DNA from 4 places in the Bradyrhizobium sp. GW821-FHT13H06 genome. Region 1 is predicted to be linked to each of the others. Evidence: predicted binding sites of a transcription regulator. Region 1 holds the regulator's gene; each other region holds the start of a gene.
The links. Region 1 encodes PhoB, which activates phosphate uptake and scavenging genes when phosphate is short. Its sites were predicted from a motif close to TGTCATNNANCTGTCAT; they were not measured.
Positions count from the first base shown of each region.

Region 2: the regulator PhoB is predicted to act here: its motif matches at 2,028-2,044, upstream of ugpB (sn-glycerol-3-phosphate ABC transporter substrate-binding protein UgpB).
Region 3: the regulator PhoB is predicted to act here: its motif matches at 1,674-1,690, upstream of phnC (phosphonate ABC transporter ATP-binding protein).
Region 4: the regulator PhoB is predicted to act here: its motif matches at 1,987-2,003, upstream of AC1RQP_RS09020 (YdcH family protein).

Region 1 covers NZ_JBXAPN010000017.1:17,493-21,077, reverse strand. The annotation lists gene AC1RQP_RS38285 (aspartate aminotransferase family protein) at 1-306, opposite strand, end outside; gene AC1RQP_RS38280 (GcrA family cell cycle regulator) at 765-1,277, shown strand; gene phoB (phosphate regulon transcriptional regulator PhoB) at 1,518-2,225, opposite strand; gene phoU (phosphate signaling complex protein PhoU) at 2,240-2,956, opposite strand; gene pstB (phosphate ABC transporter ATP-binding protein PstB) at 2,968-3,585, opposite strand, start outside.
Region 2 covers NZ_JBXAPN010000003.1:264,012-267,596, reverse strand. The annotation lists gene ugpA (sn-glycerol-3-phosphate ABC transporter permease UgpA) at 1-607, opposite strand, end outside; gene ugpB (sn-glycerol-3-phosphate ABC transporter substrate-binding protein UgpB) at 658-1,974, opposite strand; gene AC1RQP_RS13655 (CaiB/BaiF CoA transferase family protein) at 2,368-3,573, opposite strand.
Region 3 covers NZ_JBXAPN010000011.1:98,447-102,031, forward strand. The annotation lists gene AC1RQP_RS33370 (alpha-D-ribose 1-methylphosphonate 5-triphosphate diphosphatase) at 1-948, opposite strand, end outside; gene AC1RQP_RS33375 (transferase hexapeptide repeat family protein) at 945-1,616, opposite strand; gene phnC (phosphonate ABC transporter ATP-binding protein) at 1,790-2,599, shown strand; gene phnD (phosphonate ABC transporter substrate-binding protein) at 2,663-3,585, shown strand, end outside.
Region 4 covers NZ_JBXAPN010000002.1:460,118-463,702, reverse strand. The annotation lists gene purE (5-(carboxyamino)imidazole ribonucleotide mutase) at 1-70, opposite strand, end outside; gene AC1RQP_RS09040 (GGDEF domain-containing protein) at 213-932, shown strand; gene AC1RQP_RS09035 (hypothetical protein) at 935-1,186, opposite strand; gene AC1RQP_RS09030 (hypothetical protein) at 1,210-1,428, opposite strand; gene AC1RQP_RS09025 (YdcH family protein) at 1,555-1,761, opposite strand; gene AC1RQP_RS09020 (YdcH family protein) at 2,090-2,269, shown strand; gene AC1RQP_RS09015 (NAD(P)/FAD-dependent oxidoreductase) at 2,431-3,534, opposite strand.

The sequences.
Region 1 (3,585 bases):
CTCGGCGCCGGAATTGCAGAAGAACACGAAGTCCGCAAAACTTTCATTGCACAGACGCGCCGCGAGCTTCTCGCCGTCCGGGCTCTGGAACAGGTTCGACATGTGCCAGAGCTTCGTCGCCTGCTCCTGCAACGCCTTGACCAGCGTGGGATGCGCATGGCCGAGCGCATTCACCGCCACGCCGGAGGTGAAATCGAGATAGCGATCGCCATTGGTCGCGATCAGCCAGCAGCCTTCTCCGCGCTCGAAACCGAGGTCGGCCCTGGCGAAAACGGGGAGCAAATGCGGCGCGGCGCTGTTGGTCATGACGTCACTTGAATGTTGCGGACGGTGTGACGCGTGCATTACGCAACGCACCATTGACCGGCCCGGAAAACGAAACGTGCCGCCTTTTAAGGGCGGCACGTAGCACTATCTTATGCCTGGCAAGACGGGTGTCAATGCCGCCCGGAAAGCCCCGCGAAACGCTGAATCCGTAGTCTTGCGGTGCCGATTTTGCGGGTTTTTCACCACGGAACATGTGGACGCGAGTCGGCGGACTCTTGCGCGGGAGTCACGCCATATTGTAGCGTTTGGACTGTCAGATACGACATCTCGTGCAGCAGTTCTGATCCCTTAAGTCCTCATGTACCGGCGTAAACGTTCGGGCGTCTTGAGCGCGCCCGGCGAGCCTTAAGGGATTCTGGCGGCACGGGTTTTTGAAGGCTTAGGCAATCGCTGCGAAGGCCCCAGGATGGCAGGCGCGCAGCGAGGGAAAGGGTGCAATGACGGTTTTGACCTGGTCCGATGATCGCGTCGAGCAGCTGAAAAAGCTCTGGGAGGCCGGACTTTCGGCCAGCCAGATCGCGGCGGAGCTCGGCAATGTGACCCGCAATGCCGTGATCGGCAAAGTGCACCGGCTCGGCTTGTCCGGCCGCGCCAAGAGCCCTTCATCGGCAGCGCCCCGGCCGCGCAAGGCGCGGCCCGCGCAGCACATGATGCGGGTGACCCGCCCCGTCGCCCGCGGCAACACCGCGCTGGCGCAGGCCTTCGAGGTCGAGGTCGAGGCCGAACCCGTCACCTACGACAATGTGGTGCCGATGAGCCAGCGGCTGTCACTGCTGGAGCTGAACGAGGCGACCTGCCACTGGCCGGTCGGCGATCCCTCGAGCCCGGATTTCTTCTTCTGCGGCGGCAAGGCGCTCTCCGGCCTGCCCTACTGCGCCCAGCATTCGCGCGTGGCGTATCAGCCGGCGGCGGATCGCCGCCGCGCACCGGCGAAGCCGGGCACGCGCTGAGCTCGCGGAATTCTCTGATCAAGACCGCAGCCGTCACACGATGACGGCTCCAGTTGCTCGGTGTCATCCCCGCGAACGCGGGGATCCATAACCACAGGGCGCAATCGTTGCGCGGGATGGTCACTCCGAGTCTTCGCCACACCAGGTCCTGTGGTTATGGATCCCGGGCTCGCGCTACGCGCGCCCCGGGACGACAGCTGAGATTGTGGCCACAGCTGCCAGCAAACAGCTCACCCGACCTTACGCCTGCTCCGCCTTCGCAAACCGATCGTCCAGCGCATAGCCGGCGCCACGGACGGTGCGGATCGGATCCTGCTCGCGGCCGAGATTGAGCAGCTTGCGCAGGCGGCCGATATGGACGTCGACGGTGCGCTCGTCGATGTAGATGTCACGGCCCCAGACGCTGTCGAGCAGCTGCTCGCGCGAGAACACACGGCCGGGATGCTCCAGGAAGAACTCCAGCAGACGATATTCGGTCGGGCCGAGATCGATCGGCCGGCCCGAACGCGCCACGCGGCGCTTGTCGCGGTCGAGCTCGATGTCGCCATAGGCGAGCACGGTGGCGAGCCGCTCGGGGCTGGCGCGCCTGAGCAGACCCTTCACGCGCGCCAGCAGCTCCGGCACCGAGAACGGCTTGACGATGTAATCGTCGGCGCCGGTCGCAAGACCCCGCACCCGCTCGCTCTCCTCGCCGCGCGCGGTGAGCATGATGATCGGCAGCTGCTTGGTCTCGGGCCGGGTGCGCAGCCGCCGGCACAGCTCGATGCCCGACAGGCCCGGCAGCATCCAGTCGAGCACGATCAGATCGGGAATGTGCTCCTTGAGGCGGGTGTCGGCGTCATCGCCGCGCATCACCGTCTCGACGTCATAGCCGTCGCCTTCGAGGTTGTAGCGAAGAAGCTCGGTGAGAGCTTCCTCGTCCTCAACCACCATAATGCGTGCGCCCATGTTGTCGTCGCTCCTTAGGTATTCGGGATCGTCGTGGCGAAGTTCGTCATGTCGCCCTTCGGCCGCTTGTCGGTGATCGCCTGGCCCTCGATCATGTAGAACACGGTCTCGGCGATGTTGGTGGCGTGGTCGCCGATCCGCTCGATGTTCTTGGCGCAGAACATCAAATGGATGCAGAACGAGATGTTGCGCGGATCCTCCATCATGTAGGTGAGGAGTTCGCGGAACAGCGAGGTGCAGATGGCGTCGACTTCCTCGTCGCCCTTCCACACCGCCATCGCTGCCGGCAGATCGTGCGCGGCATAGGCGTCCAGCACCGACTTGACCTGCTGCTGCACGAGGTCGGTCATGTGTTCCAGGCCGCGGAACAGTTTCAGCGGATGAAAATCCGTTTCCAGCGCTGCGACACGCTTGCCCATGTTCTTGGCGAGATCGCCGATGCGCTCGAGATCGGTCGCGACGCGCATGGCCCCGACGATCTCGCGCAGATCAACGGCCATCGGCTGGCGGCGGGCGATGGTGAGCACGGCGCGCTCCTCAATGCGCTTCTGCAGCGTGTCGAGTTCGGCGTCGGTGGCGACGACGCGCTGACCGAGCGTGACGTCGCGGCGGATCAGCGCGTCGACGGAATCGACGATCATGCGCTCGGCGATGCCGCCCATCTCGGCGACCAGGCGCGTGAGTTCCTGGAGGTCGGTATCGAAAGCCTTTGCGGTATGTTCAGAACCCATGTTCCGTCTCCTCAGCCGAACCGGCCGGTGATGTAATCCTGCGTGCGCCGGTCGCTCGGCGACGTGAATATCTTGCTGGTGTCGTCGAACTCGATCAACTCGCCGAGATACATGAAGGCGGTCTTGTCGGAGACGCGCGCCGCCTGCTGCATGTTATGGGTGACGATCGCGATCGTGTAGTTCTCGGACAATTCCTGGATCAGCTCCTCGACCTTGGCGGTCGAGATCGGGTCGAGCGCCGAGCACGGCTCGTCGAACAGGATCACCTCGGGCCGCACCGCGACGGTGCGGGCAATGCAGAGGCGCTGCTGCTGGCCGCCGGAGAGCGACAGGCCGGAGGCGTTGAGCTTGTCCTTGACCTCGTTCCACAGCGCGCCGCCGCGCAACGCCTTCTCCACGCGACCGTCCATCTCGGACTTCGAGATCTTCTCGTAGAGGCGGATGCCGAAGGCGATGTTCTCATAGATCGTCATCGGGAACGGGGTCGGCTTCTGGAACACCATGCCGACCCGGGCGCGCAGCAGATTGAGGTCGAGCTTGGGGTCGAGGATGTTGGTGTGGTCGAGCAACAGCTGGCCGGTGGCGCGCTGGCCCGGATAGAGGTCGTACATCCGGTTGAAGATGCGCAG
Region 2 (3,585 bases), on a different contig from region 1:
AGAACCGCCGCATCGGCCGCGCGCCGTCGATCGCGGCGGCCTCGAGCACGCTTCTGGGGATGCTCTGCAGGCCGGCGAGGAAGAACAGGAAATTGTAGGAGATCTGCTTCCAGGCGGCGGCGAGGATGATCAGCGCCGCGGCCTGGTCGCCGTCGAGCAGCGGATTCCAGTCGATGCCGAGGGCCCGCAGATAGCGCGAGAGCACGCCCAGCGAGGGATGCAGCATGAAGATCCAGAGCACGCCGACGACCGGCGGCGCCACCGCATAGGGCCAGATCAGCAGCGTGCGGTAGAGCATCGAGCCGCGCAGCGGCTTGTCCGCCATCACGGCGAGCAGCAGCGCGAACGACAGCGACGACACCGCGATCGCGAACGAGAAGAAGAAGGTGCGCAGGATCGCCTCGAAATAGGCGGGCTCCTTGAACAGGTCGATATAGTTCTCGAACCAGACGAAGCTGGTCGAGAGGCCGAAGGCGTCCTGGAGCAGGAAGGACTGGATCACCGCCTGCAAGGCCGGCCAATAGAAGAAAATCAGGACGATCGCGAGCTGCGGCGCAACCAGCGCGTAGGGCAACAGCTTGGATTGGAAAATGGCTTGCTTTTGCATGATGCCCGCAGCAGCGGCAGGCCGGCTTCACCGGCCTGCCGCTTGTCGCCTTACTTCACGGCGGTCTTTTCGAACTGCCGCAGCATGGTGTTGCCGCGCTCGACGGCCGCGTCCAGCGCCTGCTTGGCGGTCTTCTTGCCGGCCAGCGCTTGCTCGATCTCTTCCGCCCAGACGTCGCGGAGCTGCACCATGTTGCCGAGGCGCAGGCCGCGGGAGTTCTCGGTCGGCTCCTTGTTGGTCAGTTCGAGCAGCGGGGTCTCGAGATAGGGCTGGTCCTTGTAGAAGCCTTCGGCCTTGGCCTTCTCATAGGCCGCCTTGGTGATCGGCAGATAGCCCGACGATTTGTGGATGTAGACCTGGCGATCCGTATCGGAGAGGAAGGTCAGGAATTTCGCGACGCCCTTGTATTCGTCGGCCGACTTGCCGCCCATGATCCAGAGCGAGGCGCCGCCGATGATCGAGTTCTGCGGCGCGCCCTTCACGTCGGGATAATAGGGCATCGGCACCGCGGTGAAGGCGAACTTTGCCTGCGCCTTGACGTTGCCGAAAAATGCCGACGAGGTCAGGTAGAGCGGGCATTCGCCCGAGGTGAAGCGGCCTTCGCCGGTGTTGGTGCGGCCGGCATAGTCGTAGGTCTTGTCCTTCTGGAGCTCGACCAGATTTTCGAGATGCTTGACCTGGAGCGGTCCGTTGAAGGAGAGCACGGTGTCGAAGCCGTCGAGGCCGTTGGCCTTGGTCGCCAGCGGCACGTTGTGCCAGGCGGAGAGCTGCTCGAGATTGACCCAGGTGACCCAGGAGTTCGAGAAGCCGCAGGTCGCGTGGCCGGCCGCCTTCAGTTTCTTGGCGGCATCGAACACTTCGGGCCAGGTCTTCGGGATCTCGACATTCGCCTTCTTCAGCTCGTCGAGATTGACCCACATCACGGTCGACGACGAGTTGAAGGGGAAGGACAGCATCTCGCCCTTCGAGGTCGAATAGTAGCCGGTGATCGCGGGCAGATAGGCCTTCGGATCGAACTTCTCGCCGGTCTCTGCCATCAGCTTGTAGACCGGCTTCACGGCGCCGGTCGCGGCCATCATGGTGGCGGTGCCGACCTCGAACACCTGCATGATGTGCGGCGCGTTGCCGGCGCGGAACGCCGCGATGCCGGCGTTCATCGTATCGGCGTAGTTGCCCTTGTAGGTCGGAATCACCTTGTAGTCGCTCTGCGCGGCGTTGAAGTCGTTGGCGAGCTTGACGATGACGTCGTTGTTGGCGCCGGTCATCGCGTGCCACCACTGGATTTCGGTCACAGCCAGGGCCGGCGAAGCCGACAAGCCGACCGTGAGTGCAAATGCGGCAGCCGCACCAAAATGTCGAAGAGCCATCAAGAAACCTCCCTTGCCCGTCACTGAAGAAGCGCTTGCGCTAGCAGCGCCATATGACGTTCACATGACTGTGTAAGCGGCCGAAACGAAAGCGGCAAGCGCTTGAAAAGGAAAGCTGTCAAATAGGCGAAGCCGTGCGCGCACTCCTCCGCCCACGCTGCACATGCGCAGTCCGCGCCGCAGTGCGGCATCGTTGTGTGACGCTGACGGTCAGGCCGCGGGGCTCCAAACCTCTCCCGCTTTGCGGGAGAGGTCGGCGCGCAGTGCCGGGTGAGGGCTTTATCCTCTGGGTGATTGTCCCGTCGCGGAGACACCCTCTTCCCAGCCCTCCCCCGCAAGCGGGGGAGGGAGCGCACCTCCGGCGACGTTCGCGATCTTATTTGATCGCGCCACTCAGCGCTTGCGCTCGGGGCCGCAGACCGTGCCGTTCTCGACCATCGCGTCGATCTCGGCCTTGGAGTAGCCGAACTCGCCGAGCACCTCCGCCGCGTGCTGGCTGAATTTCGGCGGCAGGCGGCGCAGGCTCGGCTTTGAGCGATCGAGCCGGATCGGCGAGGCGACGCCCTTGTACCAGTCCTTCTCGATAATATCGCCGCGCGCGATCGTGTGCGGATTCGTCAACGCCTGGTCGATCTTCTGCACGGGGCCGGCGGGCAGGCCTGCGGCGAGCAGGCGATTGCACAGCGGCTCGGCCTCGTGCTGGCTGAACACGGCGGCAAGCTCGGCACGCAGCGCCTCGCGATTGGCGATACGGTCCTTGTTGCGGGCAAAGCGCGGGTCGGTGCCGAGCTCGGGCTTGCCGATCTCCTTGGCGAGCTTGCGGAAGGTGCCGTCATTGCCGACGCCGATGAAGATGTTGTCGGTCTTGGTCGGGAAGATCGCGTAGGGCACGAGGTTCGGGTGCTCGTTGCCGGTGAGGCTCGGCGGCTTGCCATGCATGAAATAGTTCGCGGTGTGCGGATGCATGATGGCAAGGCCGGTCTCGTACAGCGTCGTCTCCAGGAACTGGCCCTTGCCGGAGCGCTGCCGCTCCGAAAGCGCCATCAGGATGCCGATCGCCGCATAGAGTCCGGTGGTGATGTCGACCAGCGGCACGCCGATCCGCATCGGCCCGCTCTCGGGCGAGCCGGTCGCTGCGATCATGCCGGTCATGGCCTGGATGATGGCGTCATAGCCGGGGTTGCCGCCGCGCGGGCCGTCGGCGCCGAAGCCGCAGATCCGGCAATGCACGAGGCGCGGGAATTTTTCGCGCAAGCTCTCGTTGCCGATGCCCCATTTCTCCAGCGTGCCCGGCTTGAAATTCTCGATCAGGACGTCGGCCGTCTCCAGCATCTTGAGTAGCACCGCGCGGCCGCCCTCTGAGCCGAGGTCGAGGCCGATCGAGCGCTTGTTGCGGTTGATGCCGACGAAATAGGCCGCGTCCTCCTCGTGGAAGGGAGGGCCCCATTCGCGCACCTCGTCGCCCGCGGGCGGCTCGACCTTGATCACGTCGGCGCCATGGTCGGCGAGGATCTGGGTGCAGTAGGGACCGCCGAGCACGCGCGTGAGATCGACGACGCGCAGTCCGCTCATGGCACCTAGGGCGGCTTCAGAACTCATGCCTTCGCTTCT
Region 3 (3,585 bases), on a different contig from region 1:
ATCGGCGGCAAGGCGGAAAGCGGCGAGCAGCTGCGCGGGATAGTAATAGTCCGACGCCAGCACCGAGCAGAGCCCCTTGGCGATCATGTCGGACGCCCTGGTCCAGCCGGTGTGGCTGCCGCCGCGCACGACGTTCGGCGCGCCATAGACGATGGCATCGCCGTGGCTCGCTGCCGCCCGCGCCGTCTCCTCGTTGACCGGAAACTCCGCGATGTCAGCGCCGAGATCGCGAAACTCCCGGCGCATCGCCGGCGTTGCGTCATCGTGCGAGAGCATCCGCACGCCGGCCGAGCGGGCAGAAGCGGCGAGGCGCGACACCGAGGCGGGCACCTCGTCGGCGCGCGAAACCACGCGCTCGACCAGCCCGTCGAATTCCTCGCTCGAAAGGCCAGTGCGCTCCACCATGCGGTTGCGCTTGCGCGGCTTGGACATGTCGGCGACGGTGCCGTCCATGTGGTCGTTGAAGGCGAACAGGTCGACGCGGCCCTCGGCGAGCCACTGGGCGATCTCGGCCTCGGCGTCGAGATTGTAGGTCTCGTGCCGCAGATGGAAGTGGGTGTCGGCGGCGAATTGCGGACGCTGCCGCTCGATCGCCTCCATCAGGCCGCGCGCATTGTCGGCGCTGCGCAGGCCCGGCTCCCAGGAGCAGGTCGTGGCGTGAAAGACGGTGGTGATGCCGTTGCCGATCGCCTGACGGTCGCTGTCGGCGAGCGCGACGTCGATCGGAAAATCGACGCCGGCGCGCGGCATCATCTGTCGCTCGAAGGCATCGCCATGCAGATCGACGATGCCGGGCAGCACCAGCAGGTCGCGGGCATCGATCGCCAGCCGCGCACGGCCGCGCGAAGCATCGACCCGCGCAATATCCGTTCCTGACACGAGAAGCGAGGTTTCGACGAACTCGGCGCCGATCAGGGTCCGGCCGCCTTCGAGGAATATGTCTGTCACGCGATCGCGCTTCGTTTGCTGGCAGGAGGATTGGTGAGAGAACTCGCCCGTGCTTCGTATGTCGAAAGAAAATCTTCAATCCCGAGCTTGCGGAAATCGGGTAGCGCCGCGCGCAATTTGTCGTGATCCCAGTCCCACCAGGCGAGCTTCGCAAGGCGCCCGGCGATCTCCTCCGAGAACCGCCGCCGCACGATACGGGCCGGATTGCCGGCGACGATGGTGTAGGCCGGCACGTCCTTGGTGACGATGGCGCCGGCGGCGATCACCGCGCCGGTGCCGATGTTGCGACCCGGCAACACGATCGCGCCATGGCCGATCCAGACGTCGTGGCCGATATGGATATGATGCTGGCGCCGCCAGTCGAAGAACTCGGCATCGTCGCTCTCACCCTCGAAATAGGCGCTGGAGCGGTAGGTGAAGTGCGCCTGGGTCACGCGATGCATCGGATGGTTGCCGGGATTGATGCGCGTCATCGCCGCGATCGAGCAGAACTTTCCGATGGTGGTGTAGGTGATCTGCGAATCGTTGACGACATAGGAGTAATCGCCCATCGCCACTTCATGCAGGATCGTGCGCGCGCCAACCTCGGTATAGGCGCCGAGCCGGGTCTCATGCAGTTTGGCCGAGGGGTCGATGGTCGGCTGAACCGAAAGAGCTTTGGCGGCCATGTTGCATCCGAGCTGCGAGGGCGGGCGTTCCTCTTCGAGCTGCTTGATGACGGTGTCATGACGCCGAGATGACAGGGGATGAAGCGCGCAGGATCGCCGCACTGCAACGGCGTTGTCACACAAGTGTTAAGCACGGACGTTAGCGGTTGCCTCCAGCTACTCTGGAGCCCTGCATGCTGGTGGTCGATGGTCTGACATGTCGCTTCGGCGCGAAAGCCGCGGTGGACGACGCTTCGTTTGAGGTTTCCCCCGGCGGCTTCGTCGGTGTAATCGGGCGCTCGGGCGCCGGCAAGTCGACATTGCTGCGGACGATCAACCGCCTTGCGACACCGTCGCAGGGCCGCATCCTGTTCGACGGCCTCGACGTCACCGCGTTGCGCGGCAAGGGACTGCGGCAGTGGCGTGCCCGTTCGGCCATGATTTTCCAGCAGTTCAACCTGGTCGGCCGGCTCGACGTGCTCACCAATGTGCTGATGGGGCGCCTCGCGACGATGCCGGCCTGGCGCTCGCTGCTGCAGGCCTGGCCCGAGCAGGACAAGGCGCTGGCGATGTCCGCACTGGAACAGTTCGACATCGCCTCGCTCGCCGCCCAGCGCGCCGATCAGCTCTCGGGCGGCCAGCAGCAGCGCGTGGCGATCGCCCGCGCATTGGTGCAGCAGCCCGATATCATTCTGGCCGACGAGCCGATCGCCTCGCTCGACCCGCGCAACACCAAGATCGTGATGGATGCGCTGCTGCGCATCAACAAGCATTTCGGCATCACCGTGCTCTGCAACCTGCATTCGCTCGATCTCGCCCGCAGCTATTGCGACCGCCTGATCGGCATGGCCGCGGGCCGCGTGGTGTTCGACGGCGCGCCGTCCGCGCTGACCGACCACGTCGCGCGCGAGCTCTACGATCTCGAGGCCAACGAGGCCATGGGCGCTGCGCCGGCCGCCGCGCCCGAGGGCGTCCCGGCGCTCGGCAGCGCTGCCGCCGCCTGAGTGGCAGAAGCGCACACTCAACGTTTCACGTCAAACGAACTCGAGCTCAAGAAGAGGGGTGTCATGATTACTCGTCGATTGGTTCTTGCCGGTGCTGCGGCCCTGGCCTTCTCCACCTCCGCTTCCGCCGAAGACTGGCGCAAGAAATACCCGGAGATCACTCTCGCCGTCGTTCCCGCCGAGAATGCCTCCGGCGTTACCGAGCGCTTTACGCCCTTCATCAACTATCTGTCGAAGGAGCTAGGCACGAAGGTCACGCTGCGCGTCGCCAACGACTATGCCGCCGTGATCGAAGGCCAGCGCGCCGGAAATATCCACATCGGCTATTACGGCCCTGCGGCCTTCGCCCGCGCGCGGCTGACCGGTGTGAAGACCGATGCTTTCGCGATCGAGGTCAATGCTGACGGTTCAAAGGGCTACTACTCGGTCTTCTACGTGCTGGCGAAATCGCCCTACCAGAAGATCGAAGACCTCAAGGGCAAGAACCTCGGGCTCGTCGATCCGAACTCGACATCGGGCAACAACATGCCCCGCTTCAAGCTGAACCAGCTAAGCGTAGATCCCGAGGCCTATTTCTCCAAGGTCGTCTTCACCGGCAGCCATGAAAATGCGGTGCTGGCGCTCGCGCAAGGCACCGTGGATGTCGCCGCCAACTGGTGGAACGCGGATGACGATTCCAACCTGACCCGCATGCTCACCAAGGGCATGCTGAAGAATGCCGACGGCACGCCGATGAAGAAGGAGGACTTCCGTATCGTCGTGAAGTCGGACATGATCATCAACTCGCCCGTCGCCTATCTCAGCGATCTCCCGGACGACATGAAGGCTGCGATCAAGAAGACGTTCCTGGACGCCGCGCAGAAGGACCCCGAAGCCTTCAAGAAGCTCTCCGACGGCAAGAACAAGCCCTGGGATCCGGTCACGAACGAAGACTACAACAAGACGATCGAGCTGATTAAGTTCGTCGACCATCTGCGCAAGAAGGC
Region 4 (3,585 bases), on a different contig from region 1:
TGTCGGCAGCATGCCGCATCGTGTCCCAGTCCGACTGGCTTCCCATGATGATGGCGATCGGCGCGGTCATGACGTCAATTGTGCCCGGAAAAACAGAAAGATAGGCCAGATTTACGGTTCCGGCCGGCGGCTCGCAAGGCGGTGGCAAGGAGAAGGGAATCCACTATCCTGTCTTGGTGAATCCCCGCAAGCCTTCATTGAGCAGGATGCCCATGAAGAAACCAAGAAGGGCGAGCGCTGCGAAGGCCAAAAACGGCCGGAAAACCAGCGCCGGCCGATCCGCCCCCAAACGGCTGACCAAGCGTTCGGCGAAGCCGCCCAGGCGCGCCGCCTCTGGCGATGATGGGGCCAAGGAAAACGCCAGGGCGACAATCCGGGGCCTGCGAGCCAAGCTCAAGGAGGCGCAGCTCCGGGTCGCGGAACTGGAAGCTGTGGCCGACACCGATTTCCTGCTCGAGATTCCCAACCGCCGCGGCTTCGAGCGCGAGCTTGCGCGCGCCATCGCCTATATGAAGCGCTACCGCGCCAGCGGGGCACTGATCGTGCTCGACGTCGATCGGCTCAAGCCGATCAACGATTCGTTCGGGCATGCCGCCGGCGACGAGGTGCTCAAGGCGATCGTCGTCACGCTGACGCGACAGGTCCGTGCCTCCGACGTGGTCGGCCGGCTCGGGGGCGACGAGTTCGCCCTCCTGCTCTGGAATCTCAGCGAGACCGACGCCAAGGCGAAGGCCGCAGCCTTCGAGCAGGCGATCGACGAATTGTCCTTCGTCTTTCGCGGCCAGCAGGTGACCGCGGGCGCTTCCGCCGGCGTCGCGCTGCTGGGGGCGCAGTCCGACGCCGGCCGCGCCCTGGAGGAGGCGGACGCCGCCATGTACGTGCGCAAGGCGTGTCGGCGGCACGAGCCGCAGATCAGGCTGGTCAGCAGCTGAACTTACAGTGTGCCCAGATCTTCCGGCACGTTGCCGAATTTGCGCAGCAGCTTGGCGTCGCCGAATTCGCCGGTCATGGGATCGCCGCTGCGGCTGAATGCGACCGCGCCGACGTGGCCGGCACCGTGAGCCAATATCTCGGCGCGCCGCAGCGCCGCAGTCGAGGTCTGGCATTCCTCGGCAGTGCCCGCGACCGGCGAGCCGTCTGCATCGATCAAGAAGGGCATTGCAACGTAGTAGGTCACATCCGACATGGCGTTGCTCCGGTTGTTGAAAATCAGGCGGCGCTGCTCTTGCTCCGCATCTTGCTGCGCGCGGTATCCGGAATGCAGCCGGCGGAAATCGCCGCCTGCAATTCCTCCAGCTCGGTTTCCAGATATTCATTGGCCATGATCAGCGCTTTGATCGTGCTGCGCAGATTGCCGTCGCACATCGCGATCGCCTGATCGCAGGCCTGTTCATAATGGCTGTTGTCGAGAAGGGGCGTTGCCGACATCTGCGTTGTCCTCGTGTCGTGGGCTTGGGCATTTCGGAGGTTGGGGCGCTCCAAAATGTTCCTATTTTGTTCTCATCGAGTCAAGCGGATTCATGCGGGCGACCCGCGGTGCAGGCCGCTCACGGATCAGGCGATGATGTCGGGGGTAATCTGGTCTTCGATGAACGCGATGCGGTCACGCAACAACAGCTTGCGCTTCTTCAACCGCTGTAACCGCAATAGGTCGGGGGCGGGCGATTGATGCAGTGCATCGATCGCGGCGTCCAGATCTCGGTGTTCCTGCTGCAACCGGGTGAGCTCGGCTTCGAGCTCACGCTCGTCTTCATTGGTCATGTCTGCGGTGGCCGAAAACCGATAAGCGTGAGATTAAGGCTGTGGATGCCCTGTGGAAATTATCGTCCTTGCGCGGCGTGATCGCAAGCGATCTGCGATCCTCGCTCGCCGATCTCCCGCAAGATATTTCTGCAGGTTGGTGCGGCGTCGCGCAGGCGCATTGATATCACGGATTTTTCCCGCGCGGTTCCCTAGTCACGCTTCGTTACATATGAACTTTCAAAAATGACACTGCGGCGACGGATACCCATCGACAGAACGGATCGCTGATGTAGACTTGCTTGTCCGGATCGAATCCTGAGGTTCAACCCTACCGAGGAGGTTTCGAATGACAATTCAGGCACATCTTGTTGAATTGGAACGGAAGCACAAACTTCTCGAAAACGAATTGCACGAAGCTCTCGTGCACCTTTCAACAGACGACCTGCAAATTGTTGAGTTGAAGCGCCGGAAGTTGATGGTCAAGGACCAGATCGAGCGTCTGAAGCACGGCGATACGCTCCACTAGCGACCCCCGTAACATCGTAGAGTTGATCACATCCTTTCACGCAGGGATGAGGGCATTCGTGCTCATCCCTGCTGCAAGGTGGCGCAAGACGTTTGCCTGGCGCCAACTTTGTTGGGACCGTTTCTCGACGCCAACCGTCATCCACCTCACGCGAAAACGCGCTAGATGTCTGCAAGCTCGGCGACGTGATCGGCGATCGCGAGCGACGACGTCAGTCCCGGGGATTCGATGCCGAACAGGTTGATCAGGCCTGCGACGCCGTGATCATGCGGGCCCTGCATCAAGAAGTCCTGCGTGGCCACGGCCGGCGGCACGATCTTCGGCCGGATGCCCGAATAGCTCGGCATCAGCGCGCCATCGGGCAGCGTCGGCCAGTATTTGCGGATCGCCGGATAGAAGCGCTCTGCGCGTGACGGATCGACCTCGTAGTTGATCGTCTCGATCCATTCGACGTCGGGCCCGAAACGTGCCTGCCCTGCCATGTCCAGCGTCAGATGGACCCCTAGCCCGCCGGGCTCGGGCACCGGATAGATCAGGCGCGAGAACGGCGCCTTGGCGTTGCAGCTGAAGTAATTTCCCTTGGCGAGATAGGCCGGAGGAATCCGGTCCAGCGGCATGCCGTCGATGTTGCGCGCGACATTCGTCGCCGACAGCCCCGCGGCGTTGACGAGGAGGCTGCATTGCAGCGTCATCGGCGCCTCGCCGCCGGCCTCGACGTCGATGACGCCGGCAGTCGCCTTGGCGCGGATCAGCGGGGTGTGGAATGCGAAGGCCGCGCCGGCGTCCTCGGCCTCGCCGCGCAGCGAGAGCATGTAGGCGTGGCTGTCGATGATGCCCGTTGACGGTGACAGCAGCGCAGCATCGCAGGCGAGCGCCGGCTCCAGCGCCCGCGCGGCCTCACCCGTGAGCAGCTGCATGTCGAGCACGCCATTGGCCTCGGCATGCGCCTTGATCGATTGCAGCTTCTCGGTTTCCTTCGCGCTGGTCGCAACGATCAGCTTGCCGCAATTCTTGTGAGGGATGCCGCGCTCGGCGCAATAGCGGTAGAGCGCGTGCTTGCCGCTGACGCACATGCGCGCCATCCAGCTCCCGGCGCGATAGTAGATGCCGGCATGGATCACCTCACTGTTGCGCGAGGAGGTGACGGTGCCAATGGCCTCGGCTGCCTCGAGCACGATGACCTCGCGCCCGGCCTGGGCGAGCTTCCGGGCCACCGCGAGCCCGACGACGCCGGCTCCGATGACGATGCAATCGACCCTATCCATGGTTGTGCAGAATGTCCGCTGGAAGTGCCGGTGGCATTGGAGCCGAGAACG